Regions from separate parts of the Mesorhizobium sp. CA16 genome, predicted to be linked through region 2. Evidence: predicted binding sites of a transcription regulator. Region 2 holds the regulator's gene; each other region holds the start of a gene.
What was found. Region 2 encodes PhoB, which activates phosphate uptake and scavenging genes when phosphate is short. Its sites were predicted from a motif close to TGTCATNNANCTGTCAT; they were not measured.
Positions count from the first base shown of each region.

Region 1: LB525_RS28020 (PhoX family protein) is a predicted target of PhoB. The motif match lies at 812-828, and genes of this name have one in related genera.
Region 3: LB525_RS20660 (DUF1045 domain-containing protein) is a predicted target of PhoB. The motif match lies at 2,464-2,480, and genes of this name have one in related genera.
Region 4: LB525_RS22495 (alkaline phosphatase D family protein) is a predicted target of PhoB. The motif match lies at 2,758-2,774, and genes of this name have one in related genera.

Region 1 is NZ_JAIUHP010000036.1:3,840-7,766, reverse strand. It holds gene LB525_RS28030 (phosphatase PAP2 family protein) at 1-284, opposite strand, end outside; gene LB525_RS28025 (hypothetical protein) at 303-641, opposite strand; gene LB525_RS28020 (PhoX family protein) at 892-2,889, shown strand; gene LB525_RS28015 (GNAT family N-acetyltransferase) at 2,944-3,624, opposite strand; gene LB525_RS28010 (MarR family winged helix-turn-helix transcriptional regulator) at 3,621-3,927, opposite strand, start outside.
Region 2 is NZ_JAIUHP010000012.1:110,648-114,574, reverse strand. It holds gene xylF (D-xylose ABC transporter substrate-binding protein) at 1-498, opposite strand, end outside; gene LB525_RS18025 (ROK family protein) at 767-2,008, shown strand; gene phoB (phosphate regulon transcriptional regulator PhoB) at 2,341-3,030, opposite strand; gene phoU (phosphate signaling complex protein PhoU) at 3,047-3,754, opposite strand; gene pstB (phosphate ABC transporter ATP-binding protein PstB) at 3,775-3,927, opposite strand, start outside.
Region 3 is NZ_JAIUHP010000015.1:85,729-89,655, forward strand. It holds gene phnN (phosphonate metabolism protein/1,5-bisphosphokinase (PRPP-forming) PhnN) at 1-359, opposite strand, end outside; gene LB525_RS20655 (alpha-D-ribose 1-methylphosphonate 5-triphosphate diphosphatase) at 356-1,495, opposite strand; gene LB525_RS20660 (DUF1045 domain-containing protein) at 1,618-2,325, opposite strand; gene iolB (5-deoxy-glucuronate isomerase) at 2,571-3,383, opposite strand; gene LB525_RS20670 (DUF3329 domain-containing protein) at 3,761-3,927, opposite strand, start outside.
Region 4 is NZ_JAIUHP010000017.1:92,365-96,291, forward strand. It holds gene LB525_RS22480 (hypothetical protein) at 1-575, opposite strand, end outside; gene LB525_RS22485 (TetR/AcrR family transcriptional regulator) at 619-1,227, opposite strand; gene LB525_RS22490 (MFS transporter) at 1,306-2,589, shown strand; gene LB525_RS22495 (alkaline phosphatase D family protein) at 2,847-3,927, shown strand, end outside.

The DNA.
Region 1 (3,927 bases), on a different contig from region 2:
AGATAGAGGATGGTCGCCGTCGTGATCAGCACCAGCACAGCGGTGCTGCCCAATGCGGTGACATCGCGCACCGCGCCCTCCAGCCAAAGCGGGCCGATCGGACTGTCCGGCTGCCCGGCATGGCGGAAGGCGAGCAGGATTTCCGTGTCGAAGGCGTGCGGGGTCGTGGCGCGCGCCAGTTCGATGAGTTCCACCAGGCCCCATAGCCCGCCGGCAATCACCAGCCCGGCCAGCAGCACCGGGAATTCCAACTTGTTGAGGAGCGCGTTGGCGGTCGATTTCATTCGGGCCCTCGGGTCCAGCTACAGCCGCTGGATATAGGGCCCGAGCGTGATCAGCGCGACCGCGGCGATCGCCAGCACCATGCCGATCGCCTGCAAGGCATTGAGCCGTTCGCCGAAAAAGGCGATCGCCACGACATTGACCGCGACAAGCTGGATCACCGCCGACAGGCTGAACGACACCGACATGCCGAATTCGCGCACCAGCCTGAGCATGATCAGATTGCCGGCCGAGTAGAGCGCCAGCGTCAAAAGCAGCTTGGTCAAGCTCGGCGCCAGCCCCCATTGCTTGGCCGCCATCGCCGCCAGCAGGAATATCGCGGTCGAAATGCCGAGCTGCGCCAGTCCCCAGAAACTCACCCGCCATCCCCTTTTGAAGCGCCGTCGCCACGCCGGCCAGCCCTTGTTTCCGAAGCGGGCGATGTCGTCAAGCTGACCACAGCCAAGCGCAGGCGCTCAAGGGACTGAAGCCGGGTGTCGCAAAAGCCGCCGCGAGCCGGCAAACAACTATTGCGGTTCAATCACGGCAGTGTCACGAAAATGTGATCGGCGCGCTTTAGGGGTCGAAGGGTCAAAATCCCCAGCCACTCAAGAAGCCAGAGGACAACTCATGACCGTGACCCCTGAGACCCGTTTCCGGACCAGCCAGCTCGAGGAAAATGACGGCCCGCCGGTCAACCCGACCGACAACAGCACCATGGGCGAGATCATCGCCGCGCGTTTCTCGCGCCGCGGCTTTCTCATGGGGTCGCTGGCCGTGTCGGCCATCGCCGCCACCGTCAGCCCGCTGGCGCTGATTGCGGCCGACGAGGCGCGCGCCGCTGAGGCTTCGGCCTTCAAGTTCGACGAGCTCGAAGCCGGCATCGACGACAAGCACCATGTCGCGCCCGGCTATGACGCCGACGTGCTGTTGCGTTGGGGCGATCCGCTGTTTGCCGATTCCCCCGACTTCGATCCGCTGAAGCAGTCGGCCGAAGCCCAGGCAAGACAGTTCGGCTACAACAACGACTATGTCGGCTATATTCCGATCGACGGCTCGGCCGAGCACGGCCTTCTGGTCGTCAACCACGAATACACCAATCCGCATCTGATGTTCCCCGGCATCGTCTCGGTCGTCGAGAAGGACGGCAAGAAGAAGGCCGAGGTGGCGCCGCTCTCCAAGGAGCAGGTCGATGTCGAGATGGCCGCGCATGGCGGCACCATCGTCGAGATCCGCAAGCAAGGCGGCAAATGGCAAGTGGTGCGCGACGGCAAGCTCAACCGCCGCATCATGTCGACCACCGAGATGGCGCTCTCCGGCCCGGTGGCGGGCCATGACCGCGTCAAGACCAATGCGGACCCGTCCGGTACCAAGGTCATCGGCACCGTCAACAATTGCGCCGGCGGCGTCACGCCCTGGGGCACCTATGTGATGGCCGAGGAGAACATCCACGGCTATTTCTCGGGCGAATTGCCGGAAGGCCACAGGGAAGCGGCCAATTACAAGCGCCTCGGCATTCCGGAAGGCGCCTATGAGTGGGGCGCGCATTACGACCGCTTCAATCTTGCCAAGGAGCCGAACGAGCCCAATCGCTTCGGCTGGATCGTCGAGGTCGACGTCAACGATCCGAACTCGACCCCGAAGAAGCGCACCGCCATGGGGCGCTTCAAGCATGAGGGCGCCGAATCAATCGTCGCCAAGGACGGCCGCGTCGTCTTCTATCTCGGCGACGACGAGCGCTTCGACTATGTCTACAAATTCGTCACCGCCGGCACGTTCAACCCCAATGACCGCGCCGCCAACATGAACCTGCTCGATGACGGCACGTTGCATGTGGCCAAATTCGCCGAGGACGGCTCGGTCGAATGGATGCCGATCGTTTTCGGTCAAGGTCCGCTGACGGCGGAGAACGGCTTTGCTTCCCAGGCCGACGTTCTCATCGAGACGCGCCGCGCCGCCGACCTGCTCGGCGCCACCAAGATGGACCGGCCGGAGGACATCCAGCCCAATGCCGGCAACGGCAAGGTCTATGTCATGCTGACCAACAATTCCAAGCGCAAGGCCGAGCAGGTCGACGCCGCCAATCCGCGCGCCGAGAACGCTTTCGGCCACATCATCGAGATCGTCGAGGACGGCGGCGATTTCGCCGCCACCAAGGGCAAATGGGAAGTGCTGTTGAAATGCGGCGATCCGTCCGTTGCCGATGTCGGCGCCACTTTCTCGACCGCGACCACCGCCCATGGCTGGTTCGGCATGCCGGACAATTGCGCCGTCGATTCCGCCGGGCGCCTGTGGGTCGCCACCGACGGCCAGGGCCCGAAGGCCACCGGCCGCACCGACGGTCTCTGGGCGGTCGATACCGAGGGTGCCGCGCGGGCAACGTCGAAACTGTTCTTCCGCGTGCCGATCGGCGCCGAAATGTGCGGCCCGCTATTCGCGCCGGATGACCAGACAGCTTTCGTCGCCGTGCAGCATCCGGGCGACGGCGGCGAGGACTGGGAAGGGTTCGGCCGCCCGTCCTACTACGAGGACCCGTCGACCCGCTGGCCGGACTTCAAGCCGGACATGCCGGTGCGGCCGTCCGTCGTTGTGATCACGAAGCAGGGCGGCGGCAAGATCGCCGTGTGACCTCTTGTAGCCGAGACGTCGAGAGGGAGGATTTCGATCAAATCCTTCCTTTCGTTACTCCGCGCGTTGAACCATGGCCATGTTGATCTTGCTTCTCAAGCGGAAGCCGATGGACTCGTAAAGCCTGATCGCCGCAGCGTTGCTCTCATAGGCGTGCAGGTATGGAACCTCGCCGCATGCCGCGATCCGGCCGGCGACGAACACCGACAGCAGGCGGGCAAGGCCGCCGCCGCGGAAATCCGGATGCGTGCACACGCCGCTGAGTTCCGAGTATCCGGGCTGCTTCATGCGCTCGCCGGCCATTGCCGCCAGCCTGCCGTCGATCCTGATGCCCCAGAAATCGCCGAGGCTCAGCGCCTCCAGCGTGAAGGGACCGGGCTTGGTAAGAGACGCGAGCGCCAGCATTTCCTCGGCATCGTCTTTTTTCAGCTGCCGAATGCGCTCATCGGAAGTCACCGGCATCGGCGCTTCGGCGATCATCTGCACCAGCGGCGCTGCCGAGATCGTGGAGATTTCCGGCGGCAGGGCGATCTCATCCGCCTGAACCAGGACGGCTGTTTCGCCCGACGGGAGAAGCCAGGTCAGCGCTTGCAGGCTGTCCGCATCGTCGGCGGCAGTGGCAGCGAAAGGCACGATCGACGGACGATATCGCCTGGCAAGGTCGCCGCCTTCGGCGAAAGCCTGGTGCCGCGTTGCAAGCGCGCTCCAGATGGGGCGGTCCAGAACATGTTTCACGATGCGGCCAGCTTGGTGTTTTCGACGCGGCGATGGAGTGGTGTTGCGGCAAGACGATCCTCGATTGCCGCAAGCTGGCCGAGCAGCGGCCCGGAAAGATCGGCGCACAAATCCGCCACGGCATTCTCGATGCTCGGCCAGATCTCCCGCTTCGCCTGGTCGACCAGACGCCGGCCGTTGCGGCTCAGCGAAACGATCCTGCGACGCTGGTCGTCTTGCGAAGGGTTGACCTCGACCAACCCCAGTTCGGCAAGCAGCGCCACGCTGCGCGTCACGCCCGGTTGCGCGATGCCCAAGGATCGG
Region 2 (3,927 bases):
CGCGAACAGGAAGTCGGCGTTCGGATCGGAGCCCGAGCCCTTGATGAAGACATAGTTGCCTTCCGGCTTGGCCTTGAACACCTCGCGGGCCTGCATGCGCCCGACTTCCTTGTTGTCGAAGGTCAGGTAGAACACGTCCTTGTTCTCGATCAGGCGGTCGTAGCCGACGACCGGGATTCCTTCATCGAGCGCCTTCTGCACCGCCGGGCCGATCGCCGAGGCATCCTGCGCCAGGATGATCAGCGCGTTGGCGCCCTGCGAGATCAGGCTTTCGACGTCGGTCAGCTGCTTGCCCGGATTAGACTGCGCGTCGGCCGAAATATACTTGTCGCCGGCAGCCTCGATGGCGGCCTTCATCGCGGCTTCGTCGGTCTTCCAGCGCTCTTCCTGGAAATTCGACCACGACACGCCGATCACCTTGTCCTTCGCCTCGGCGACGGACGCCAGCGTCAGCGACATGGCAACGCCCGCCAGAATGGCGGCTGCAAATTTCTTCATGATATCCTCCCTGCGCCCGTGCGGCGCGACCCAGACTGGCCCGAAGGCCGGCACAGAGGCTTTTTTTCGAGCCTCAAAAAAATAGTGGTCCAGCACAACAGCGCTGTCAACCGAGATTCTGATGGGTTTTGATGGGCTCAGGCATTTTTTTCGGTATCCGCAATAAATAATGACATGGCCCCTGGCTTCTGCCACAATCCCTAGCGTGTCAGCGACAGGCCATGGCATTATCACAAGGCCGCGATGACCGGGGAGGACGTGCGAAACGATGTCGGTCGGAATCCGCCATGACGATTTGCGCCGGCGCAACCGCGCCATGGTGATTTCGGCGGTACGCCGCGCCAGTCAGCCATCACGGACCGAAATTGCCGCCACCACCGGGCTCAGCCACTCGACCATTTCGGCGATCTCCGCCGACCTGATCCAGGAGGGCATTCTCACCGAAAGCAAGGCCAGCGAGCCGACGGCGTTGAAGCGCGGCCGGCCGCAGATCGGCCTGGCGCTGAACCCTGAAGCCGCCGCGGTGCTGACCGTGGTGTTGTCTCTGAACTTCCTGTCGGTCGCCGTGATCGACTATGCCGGCCAGGTTGTCGCCGAGGAGCAGCAACGCCTGGACACGCTTGTCATGCCCCGCGACGAGCTGATCGGCGAATGCGTGGCGATCGTGCGGCGCCGGCTGCAGGATCCCGACCTCGACATTGGCAGCGTCGCCCGCATCGCCATGGGCATTCAGGGCATCACCGATTCGCATGCGCGCTCCATGCTGTGGTCGCCGATAACGCCGCTGACCGACATTCCTTTCGCCGACATCCTAGAGAAGGAGTTCGGCATCTCCGCCACCATGGAGAACGACTGCAACATGATGGCGGTGGCCCTGCAATGGCGCGACCCGGAGCGCTATCGCGACGACTTCATCGCCATCCTGTTGTCGCACGGCATCGGCATGGGTCTCGTGCTCAAGGGTGCGCTGTTCACCGGCACGCATTCATCCGGCGGCGAGTTCGGCCACATGATTCACCGCCCGGGCGGGGCGCTTTGCCGCTGCGGCCGCCGCGGCTGCGTCGAGGCCTATGCCGGCAACTATGCGATCTGGCGCAGCGCCATGAAAATGAGCGAGGACGCCGAGCCGGTCGACGTCGGCGACGCCGACATGCGGGCCCTTGCCGCGAAGGCGCGCGAGAGGGACGGCCCCGAACGGGAGGCTTACCGCCGGGCCGGCGAAGCGCTTGGTTTCGGTCTCGGCAGCCTGTTCGCCCTCATCGACCCGGCGCCTGTCGCCATGGTCGGCGTCAGCGCGGCCGCCTTCGACCTAATCGAGCCGGCGCTAAGGGAAGCGATCGCCCAGACGGCCGGCGGCCAGCACTCCGAATCGATCTCCTTCGACACCGAGCCGAACGAGTTGCCGCTGATCCGCGAAGGCTGCGCCATGCGCGCGCTGACCTTCGTCGACCAGGAGATTTTCGCGCCGGGAGGCCAGGCAAGAGTGGGGACGGGAAAGAACGTGGCCTGAGGCAGCCTTGAAGAGGTCCGGGACAGCAGCAGACGCTTGAATTAGCGAAGGGAAGGCCCCGCAGCTTCGTCATTCCAGGGCGGAGCAGGAGCGAAGCTCCGTCGCGGAGACCCTGGAATCCATGCCGCTACCTCACGCGTCGGGCGCAGCGGCACAGAATTCTGGACTGTCGCAACGCATCGACATCACGGAATGGATCCTCGGGTCTGCGCTGCGTCGCTGCGCTCCTTGCTCCGCCCGTGGATGACGAAGCACAAGCGTCTCGGCTAACCGCCAATGCACGCGATCCGATGCTGGAGACACAGAACCCGTCAGCGTCTCGGCCCCTATCCCTAATCTTCCCTGATCGCGTAACCCGCCCCGCGGATGGTGCGGATGACGTCCGGCATGCGGCCGTTGTTGACTGCCTTGCGCAGGCGGCCGACATGGACGTCGACGGTGCGTTCGTCGATATAGATCGTCTCGCCCCAGACATTGTCGAGCAGCTGGCTGCGCGAGAACACCCGGCCGGGATGACGCATCATGAATTCCAGCAGCCGGAACTCGGTCGGGCCGAGCCTGATTTCGCTCTTCTTGCGGTAGACGCGGTGCGACTCGCGGTCGAGCACGATGTCGCCGACCTTGAGCACGCTGGACAGCACCTCCGGCTTGGCGCGGCGCAGCAGCGCCTTGACGCGCGCCATGAACTCCGGCGTCGAGAACGGCTTGACCAGATAGTCGTCGGCGCCGGTCGAAAGGCCGCGCACGCGGTCGCTTTCCTCGCCCCGCGCCGTCAGCATGATGATCGGCAGCCGCTCGGTCTCGGGCCGCATCCTGAGGCGCCGGCAGAGCTCGATGCCGGAAACCGCCGGCACCATCCAGTCGAGCACGAGCAGGTCGGGAACGTTTTCCTGAAGGCGGATTTCGGCCTCGTCGCCGCGGGTCACCACTTCGACCTGGTAACCCTCGGATTCGAGATTGTAGCGGAGCAGCACCCCAAGCGGCTCCTCGTCCTCCACCACCATGATGCGTGGCGCGATCATTGGCAGATACCCTTCGTCAGGCCGCCGGCGCCGACATTGTCGTCTCGTCCTGCTTGGGACGATTCGCGGGCAATTGCGTGCCGGTCAGCACATAATAGGCGTTCTCGGCGATGTTGGTCACATGGTCGCCGATGCGCTCGAGATTCTTGGCGCAGAACAGAAGATGCGTGCAGGCGGTGATGTTGCGCGGGTCTTCCATCATGTAGGTCAGGAGCTCCCGGAAGACGGATGTGTATTTGACGTCGATGCGCTCGTCGTCGTTGCGAAGCTTGGCCAGCGCCGTGGCGTCGCCCACCGTATATTCCTGGATCACGGCCTGGACCTGGATCAGCACCAGTTGCGCCATGGAATCGATCGAATGCGTGAGGTCGCGCGGCGCGGCGCTGACGCCGACCGAGCCGACGCGCTTGGCGATGTTCTTGGCGAGGTCGCCGATGCGCTCGAGGTCGCCCGCCATGCGGATCGAGCCGACCACGTTGCGCAGGTCGTCGGCCATCGGCTGGCGCTTGGCGATCAGCGTGATGGCGCGGTCGTCGAGCTCGCGCTGGCGCGCGTCCATGATGGCATCGTCGGAAACGACGCGCTGCGCCATGGCATTGTCGGTCTCGAGCAGGGCCTTGGTCGAAGCGCCGACCATGGAGGCTGCGAGATCGCCCATGTCGTTGATGAGCCGGCTGATCTGCCTCAGATCCTCGTCGAAGGAAGCGACGGTATGTTCGGCCATGATGATGTCCTCGTATGAGCTCAGCCGAAGCGGCCGGTGATGTAGTCCTGCGTGCGCTTTTCGCGGGGCGAGGTGAAGATCTTCTCGGTCCGGTCGAACTCCACCAGCTCGCCCAGATACATGAACGCGGTCTGCCGCGACACGCGCGCCGCCTGCTGCATGTTGTGGGTGAC
Region 3 (3,927 bases), on a different contig from region 2:
ACCGCGCGGGAGACGTTCGCCACGGCCACGTGGCCATTCGCCACGGCCCAGTCGACATCGGCCGGCAGGCCATAGCGCAGGCCGTGCGCGTCCCAGCACAGCGAGAAGGCGCCGTCCGCCTCCGCCTCGGCAAAGGCGGCATCCGCCAGCGTATCGTGGTCCTCGCTTGCCGTGTCGCTCGGCCGGGTGATGACGCGGCGCACGAATTCCAGCCGCGTCTCGCCGGCAAAGCGCTGCTTGGCGTAGCCGATCACCGTGTCCTTGCCGGCGCCGCTCGGCCCCACCACCGCGACGAAGACGCCGTTGCGGATCGGCAGGCTGTCGGCCAGCTCGCGCTCGATGAGGGCCGAGACCATCATGCGACCCGGCCGCCCTGACGCCACACGGTGCGAACGACCGGCACATGGTCGTCCACGCGCACCCGCACCAGGTCGGCCCGGCGGCCGGGCTCGATGACGCCGCGGTCGGCGAGGCCGATCGCTTCGGCCGGGTTCTTCGAGACCATGGCGACCGCCTGCGGCAGCGAGATGCCCTCGACGACATCGCCGAGGAAGAAGGCCGACTGGATCAGACTAAAGGGGATGTAGTCGGACGACAGGATGTCGAGCAGGCCGTCAGCGGCAAGCGTGCGCGCCGAGACATTGCCGGAATGCGAGGCGCCGCGCATGACGTTCGGCGCGCCCATCAGCACGCCGAGGCCTGCGGCTTTCGAGGCCTTGGCCGCCTCTTGCGTCGTCGGGAACTCGGCGACGCGCACGCCCTGCTCGATCGCTTCGTCGACATGGCCGGCGGTCGCGTCGTCATGGCTCGCCAGCACGATGCCGCGCTCCTGGCAGGCGGCCGAGATGAAGACGCGGTTCGGACCGGAATTGCGGGCCGATTCGGCCATCCGCTTCTCGCAGAATTTCTGGAAGTCGCGGTCCGTCAGCTTCAGTTTGCGCTGGTAGTAGTAGGCATAGGTCTCGAGGTTGACGAACTGGCGCTGTCCGGGCGCATGGTCCATCAGCGAGGCGAGCTTAACCCGCTCGTCGGCCTCGAAATTAGCGAAAGCCTCGAGGCAGTCCGGCGCCGAGACCTCGCAACGCAGGTGGATGAAATGGTCGGCCCTGAGCCGATCCTGGCGCACGCTGTCCTCGATCGCGTCGGCCAGCTTGCGAACGTCGTCGGATTTCAGGTCGGCATCCTCGTCCATGCCGACGCGCAAGGCGTCGAGCACCGTGGTGATGCCGGCGGTCGCCACCTGGGCGTCATGGGCAAGCACGGCGGCGATCGGGTTCCAGCGCACTTTCGGGCGCGGCGCGTAGTGGCCTTCGAGGTGATCGGTGTGCAGCTCGACAAGACCTGGGATGATGTAGTCGCCGCCCATGTCCTCGCCGGCGCGGACGGCACCCGGCTCGACGGCGGCAATCAGGCCATCGCGCAACAACAGCGAGCCCTCGACGATTTCATCGGGCAGCACGATGCGGGCATTGGTGAGAACGGTTTCGGCGGTCATCTCGGGCGGTCCTATCTCAAGCAGTCGTTTCAGAGCAATTCCAGGAAAAGTGCTTTGCGGTTTTCCGTCCGAAATTGCGTAAACAAAAAGATGGGGCGGTTCAGCGTTTCCGCTGATCCGTCCTATGCGGTCTTGCGGGCAGGCCTGCGGCCAAGCGCATGATGGGAAAGCACCATGAACGGGGCGCCGGGCTCGCTTTCGACGAACAATGTCAGCGCATCCACCGGCACCGGCTGCCGCAGCACATCGGCGAACAGGCCGTCGATCGCTGCACGAAGACGTGGGCTTTCCTGTGGCCCGACCCGCCCCGATAGCGTCATGTGGAAGCGGAACGTGTCGAAGACGTAAGGGTAGCCCCATTGGCAGAGATTGCGGAACTCGTCCGGCTTCAGCGCATCGGGGCTGCGGCGCTCGATCTCGGCCTCCGTCAGCGGCGCGCGGAACGGATCGAAGGCGCGCACCACCTCGCCGGCGAAATCGTTGAGCGGCGCGAACTGCGTTTCCGGCACCAGCGCGAAGAAGCCGTCGATCTGGCCGACGACGAGACGTGGGATGATCACAGGCGGCGTCGCCTCGGCGAAAGCGTCGAGCGCGGCGCGCAGCGAAGCTTCCGTCTCGTTCGGCGCCAGCCGGAACGGGGCTTTCAGCGTCGCATGGAATCCGTAGCGCCGGGCAGAGGCAGTATGGAAAGCGACTTCCGCGGCCGAAAGATCGCCCACGGCCTCGACCAGCCGCGTCGCCGCGCCGAACGGGTCGCGGCCCAGCCAGTTGGCGGCAATGCGCGCCAGCTTCTCGTCCTGCCCCGGGGTGTAGTAGATCGCGTAGCGCATGGGCGTTCCTCGTCAAGCGCGCTGCGCGCCCCAAAGGAATATGCGACGCGCTTCAAGTCATTGTCTTGGCAAGTCGTGGCCCAAACGCCGGAGCGCTTGCGGCGACATGCACCGGAACCGCTGCCATAGGTGATTTCCATGACGGATTGACGAAGCTTTCGTGGGTTTTCGAAGGCAAGTCCAGCACGGAGCTCGTTAGCCGACGATTTTTCCGGGCTGGACCAACGGCTTTGCCGGCGTGCCGATCAGGCCTTCATCAGCCATTCATGCTCGGCCGCGTTGTGGAATTTCCACGTCCGCTTCGGTCCGGCCATGACGTTGAGGTAATAAAGATCGTAGCCGTGGCAGGCGGCGCAAGGGTGATAGCCCTTGGGCACCAGCACGACATCGCCGTCCTCGATCGCCATCGCCTCGTCCAGCTCGCGCACGCCGTTGCGGTCGGCATCGGTGTAGACGCGTTGGAAGGCAAAGCCCTGCGGCGGGCTGAGGCGGTGATAATAGGTCTCCTCGAGATAGGATTCGGCCGGTAGGTTGTCCTGGTCGTGCTTGTGCGGCGGATAGCTCGACGTGTGGCCGCCGGGCGTGATCACCTCGACCACCAGCAGCGAATCCGCCGGCTTGCCCTCGGGCAGGATGTTGGTGACGTAGCGCGTGTTGGTGCCCTTGCCGCGCACCTCCTGGCCGAGATCGTCAGGTCCGATGACGCGCACCGGCAGACGGCCACCGAGGCCGGGCGCCGAGCAGACGGCGAGTTCCAGCTCGGTATCGGCGGTCACCGACCAGTCGGCGCCTTGCGGCACATAGACCGACCACGGCTTGCCTTCGAAGGGCGACATGCGCTCGCCGAGCAGGCCGAGATCCTTGCCGCCGGCCGATGCCTTGCCCTTGCCGGTGACGAACACCAGGCAGACCTCGCGCTCGCCGGTTTTGCCGGACACCGTCTCGCCCGGACGAAGCCGATGCAGATCGAAACCGACATAGGTCCAGCCGGCGCTTTGCGGCGTGACATGAGCGACATGGCCGTGGCCCTTGTCGGCCTTGACGAGCAGTTTCGACATTTTTGTCTCTCCTATTCCGTTGGCCTTCGTTGGTTGCGGATCAAAGATCTTGCCGGCTGACAGAACCAGCACAACCTTCGAGATTGGCCGAGGCCTCCAAACTTCGTCATTCTAGGGCGAAGCAGGAGCGCAGCTCCGTCGCGGAGACCCTAGAATCCATGCCGTTACCTCAATCGAAGGGCGCTGCGGAGCAGAATTCTGTACCGCAGCGGCTGCTTCGAAGTCGCGGAATGGATCCTAGGGTCTGCGCTACGTCGCTGCGCTCCTTGCTCCGCCCTAGGATGACGAAGCGAGAGGCGTTTCGGCTAATCGCCAACGCATGCGATCCGCCATGCACGCAGTATCCGATCCGTAGACGCTTCTGAGCCATGGATTAGTCACTCCTTCGGTCCGGGTTCGGCCTTGTTCTCCTCAATCGGCTTATAGAGGTAGAAAAACTGCCACACGGCATAGCCGGCGAAGCCCAGCGCGATGACGCCCCAGAACGGCGTGCCGGACGCGAATTCGATCACCGACCAGACGAGGCAGACCGCGACGACCACGA
Region 4 (3,927 bases), on a different contig from region 2:
CCGAAGGGCGGCACGTCGCCGATCACCTCGCGCTTGTCCTTGCCGCAGGCGAAGGTCTTTGCCTTGTCATCGGCGAGCTTGCGCGCCTGGTCGTTGGCCTGCGGGTTGCCAGTGGCTAATACCAGGCCGATCGTGCAGCCTTGATGCTCTTCCGGTTGCGCGACCTTGGCGACGACCAGCACATCGGTCGATTTCTTTTCGTCCTCAGGGTTGCTGACGGAGCGGCGGTGGATGGCGGCGAAGGGGATTGCGACGCCGCCATTGGTCTCGATGCGCCATTCCACCTTCGGTCCGGAGCCGTTGAAGGCGGTGAAGCTCTCCCAGACCGCAGTCATGTCGTCGGACGGAAAGCCGTAATAGACGGATTCGCGCGCGTCGTCATAGCCGATCAGCACCGGGTAGCCGCGGTAGCCGGAGCAGGCGAGGCTCGCCCAGTCGCCGTCGCCTTCCGCGGCCTGCGCGTAGGTCACGCAGTCCTTCTTCCAGTCGAGATCGGTGTAGGCGCTGGAGATGTCGCCGGCCTGGGCCGCCTGGCAGAAACCGGCGAGGGCAAGCGGGACCAGAAGAGCGCGCATCGCTGACAACTCCGTTCGAGCTGCCCGAGCGTAACGTCAATCGCTATTTCTTCAAGCTGGCTTCGATCAAGAGGTCGGCGTTGCGGGCGACTGCCGCCGCCGGTCCGCCAACGCCAAACAGCTGACCGCTGATATAAGCGCCTTCGATGAGCAGCAGCAGGCCGTCACCCAGCGTATCGGAATCGGCGGCGCCCATTGCGGCGGCCATGGCGCGCAGGCGGCGGCGCAATTCGACTTTGTTGTTCTCGCTCACCACCCGTGCGGGATGGCCGCGCTCGGGATATTCCACCGCAGCGTTGGTCATGCCGCAGCCGCGATAGTCCGGCTTTTGCGTGCGCTTGCCTACGCGGGTCAGGAAGGCGATGATCTGGGCGCGCGGATCGCCCGGATGCGCGTCGACGGCTTCATCGAAGCGTTCCCAGAATTCGAGGTCGTATTTGCGCAGATAGGAGGCGGCAAGCTCGTCCTTGGATGGAAAGCTGCGGTACAGGCTCGGCTTTGTGACGCCGGCGCGCTTGACGATCTCGTCGACGCCGATCGCCCTGATGCCTTCGCGATAAAAAAGGTCGCGCGCCACGTCCAGGATCTTGTCCGCCGCCCTCGGAGCAGGGGGCTCGCTGATCGACGCTTCAATTTTATTGTCGGATGGCATTCAAACAACTCGCTTGACAATGTTACTGACCGGTACGTATGTATGGCCTCACTCCATTGCAACGTACCGGTCAGTAACATGATAATCCAGTCCCGTCCGTTTGGCCAGCGCTACGCATTCGTCGTTGTTGCCGTCATTTTCCTGTGCCTGCTGATCGCGGCCGGGCTCCGTTCGGCGCCCTCGGTGATGATGGTGCCGCTGGAGAAAAGCTTCGGCTGGCATCGCGACGTAACGTCCTGGGCCGCCAGCGTCGGCATCCTGCTCTACGGCCTGACCGGTCCGTTCGCCGCCGCGCTGATGGAGCGCATTGGGCTGCGCCGCACGCTGCTCGGCTCGCTGCTGGTGATGTCGGGATCGACCGCGCTCAGCCTGTTCATGACTGAGCCATGGCATCTTTTCATCACCTGGGGCGTGTTTTCCGGCATCGGTTCGGGCGCGGTGGCGAGCGTGCTCGGCGCCACCATCGTCAACCGCTGGTTCAAGACCAATCGCGGCCTGATGATGGGGCTGATGTCGGCCTCCAGCGCCACCGGAATGCTAGTCTTCCTGCCGCTCATCGCCTCGCTGGCGCAGAGCGGCGGCTGGAAGCCGGTGGCGATCGCCGTGGCGCTGGCCACCGCCGCGCTGATACCCTTCGTCTTGCTGCTGGTGCCGGAGCGCCCCGCTTCGATCGGCCAGGTTCGTTACGGCGCCGATGCCGACGACGTGCCGCCGGTGTCGCCGGCATCGCAGGGCAATTTCCTGGCGCACACGCTGAACACGCTGCGCCGCGCGGCGGGCACGCGGGTGTTCTGGTATCTGTTCGCCACCTTCTTCGTCTGCGGCTTCACCACCAATGGACTCGTCGGCACGCATCTCATCGCCTTCTGCGGCGATATGGGCATCGGCGAGGTGCAGGCAGCCGGGCTGTTGTCGATGATGGGCATTTTCGACCTGATCGGTACGACGTTGTCCGGCTGGCTCACCGACCGTTTCGATCCGCGCAAGCTGCTCGGCGTCTATTACGCGGTGCGCGGTCTGTCGCTGATCTACCTGCCCTATTCCGGCTTCTCGGCTACCAGCCTGGTCATCTTCGCCGTGCTCTACGGGCTCGACTGGATCGCCACCGTGCCGCCGACGCTGCGGCTTGCCAACGAGGCGTTCGGCGATCGCAGCGGACCGATCGTGTTCGGCTGGATCGTCGCCGGCCACCAGGTGGGCGCCGCGGCCGCCGCCGCCTTCGGCGGCACGATGCGCGAACTGCAGGGCAATTACGAGCTGGCCTTCCTGATTGCCGGCATGACGGGCATCGCGGCGGCTTGTATTTCGCTCTTGATCAACACCGACAGGCCGGCTTTCGAGCCGGAGCCGCAGGCGGCTTGAGGCGCGACTTTCCCTTCTCCCCTTGTGGGAGAAGGTGGCCGCGAAGCGGCCGGATGAGGGGTGCTCCAGGGAACACCGACGCCTCACTCCGCTGGAACACCCCTCATCCGTCTCGGCGCTTGCGCGCCGATCCACCTTCTCCCACAAGGGGAGAAGGAAGATGTCGACTGTTATCAAAACTTCATGGTTCCGATATGCGCCTGAAACATTGAAGCGAGAGCTTGGCGGTCCCGCTCAATGCCATCCCGGAGACAGCCATGAACAAGCTTTCGCTCACCCGCCGCGCTTTCGTCACTTCGGCCAGCGCCTTCGGCCTTGTCGGCGCCTCCGGTCTGGCGCTGCCCTATTATTCCCGCGCCAGCCAGCGTCCGGCCTTCACGCATGGCGTCCAGTCCGGCGACGTCGACGCCATCTCGGGCATGGTCTGGACCCGCACCGATCGTCCGGCCCGCGTGATGTATGAAGTGTCGACGACCGAAAGCTTCGCCAATGCGACGCGGCTGGCGGCGCTCGATACCTCGCCGGCCAGCGACTACACGGTGAAGCGGCTGCTCACCGATCTCGCCTCGGACCAGGACATCTTCTACCGCATGACTGCTGCCGATCTTTCCGACATCAATGCCGTGTCCGAGCCGATCGTCGGCCGTTTCCGTACCGCGCCGTCGTCCAAGCGCGATGTGCGCTTCGCCTGGTCGGGCGACACCGCCGGTCAGGGCTGGGGCATCGACGAGACCGGCATGAAGACCTATTCGACCATCGCCAAGCACACGCCGGACTTCTTCCTGCATTCCGGCGACACCATCTATGCCGACGGCGCCATGAAGGACGAGGTCGACCTGCCCGGCGGCGGCAAGTGGAAGAACGTCGTCATGATCGACGGCAAGCGCAAGGTGGCCGAGACGCTGGACGAATACCGCGACCAGTGGAAATACAACATGATGGACAAGCATGTGCTTGGCCTGTCGGCCATCTGCCCGACCTTCTACCAGTGGGACGACCACGAGGTGCTCAACAACTGGTCGGATTCGAAGGACCTGACCGCCGACGACCGCTACAAGGAAAAGTCGATCCATGTGCTGGCGGCCAGGGCGGCTCGCGCCTTCCATGAAATGACGACCATCCGTTACGAGCCGTCGGAACCGGGCCGCGTCTACCGCAAGGTCTCGCATGGGCCGCTGCTCGACGTGTTCTTCCTCGACATGCGTTCCTATCGCGGCCCGAACGGCCCCGACATGGAAGAGACGCTGACGCCGAAGTCGCGCATGATCGGCGAGGAGCAGTCCAAGTGGCTGAAGCGCGAGCTGGCGAATTCCAGGGCAACGTGGAAGGTCATCGCCG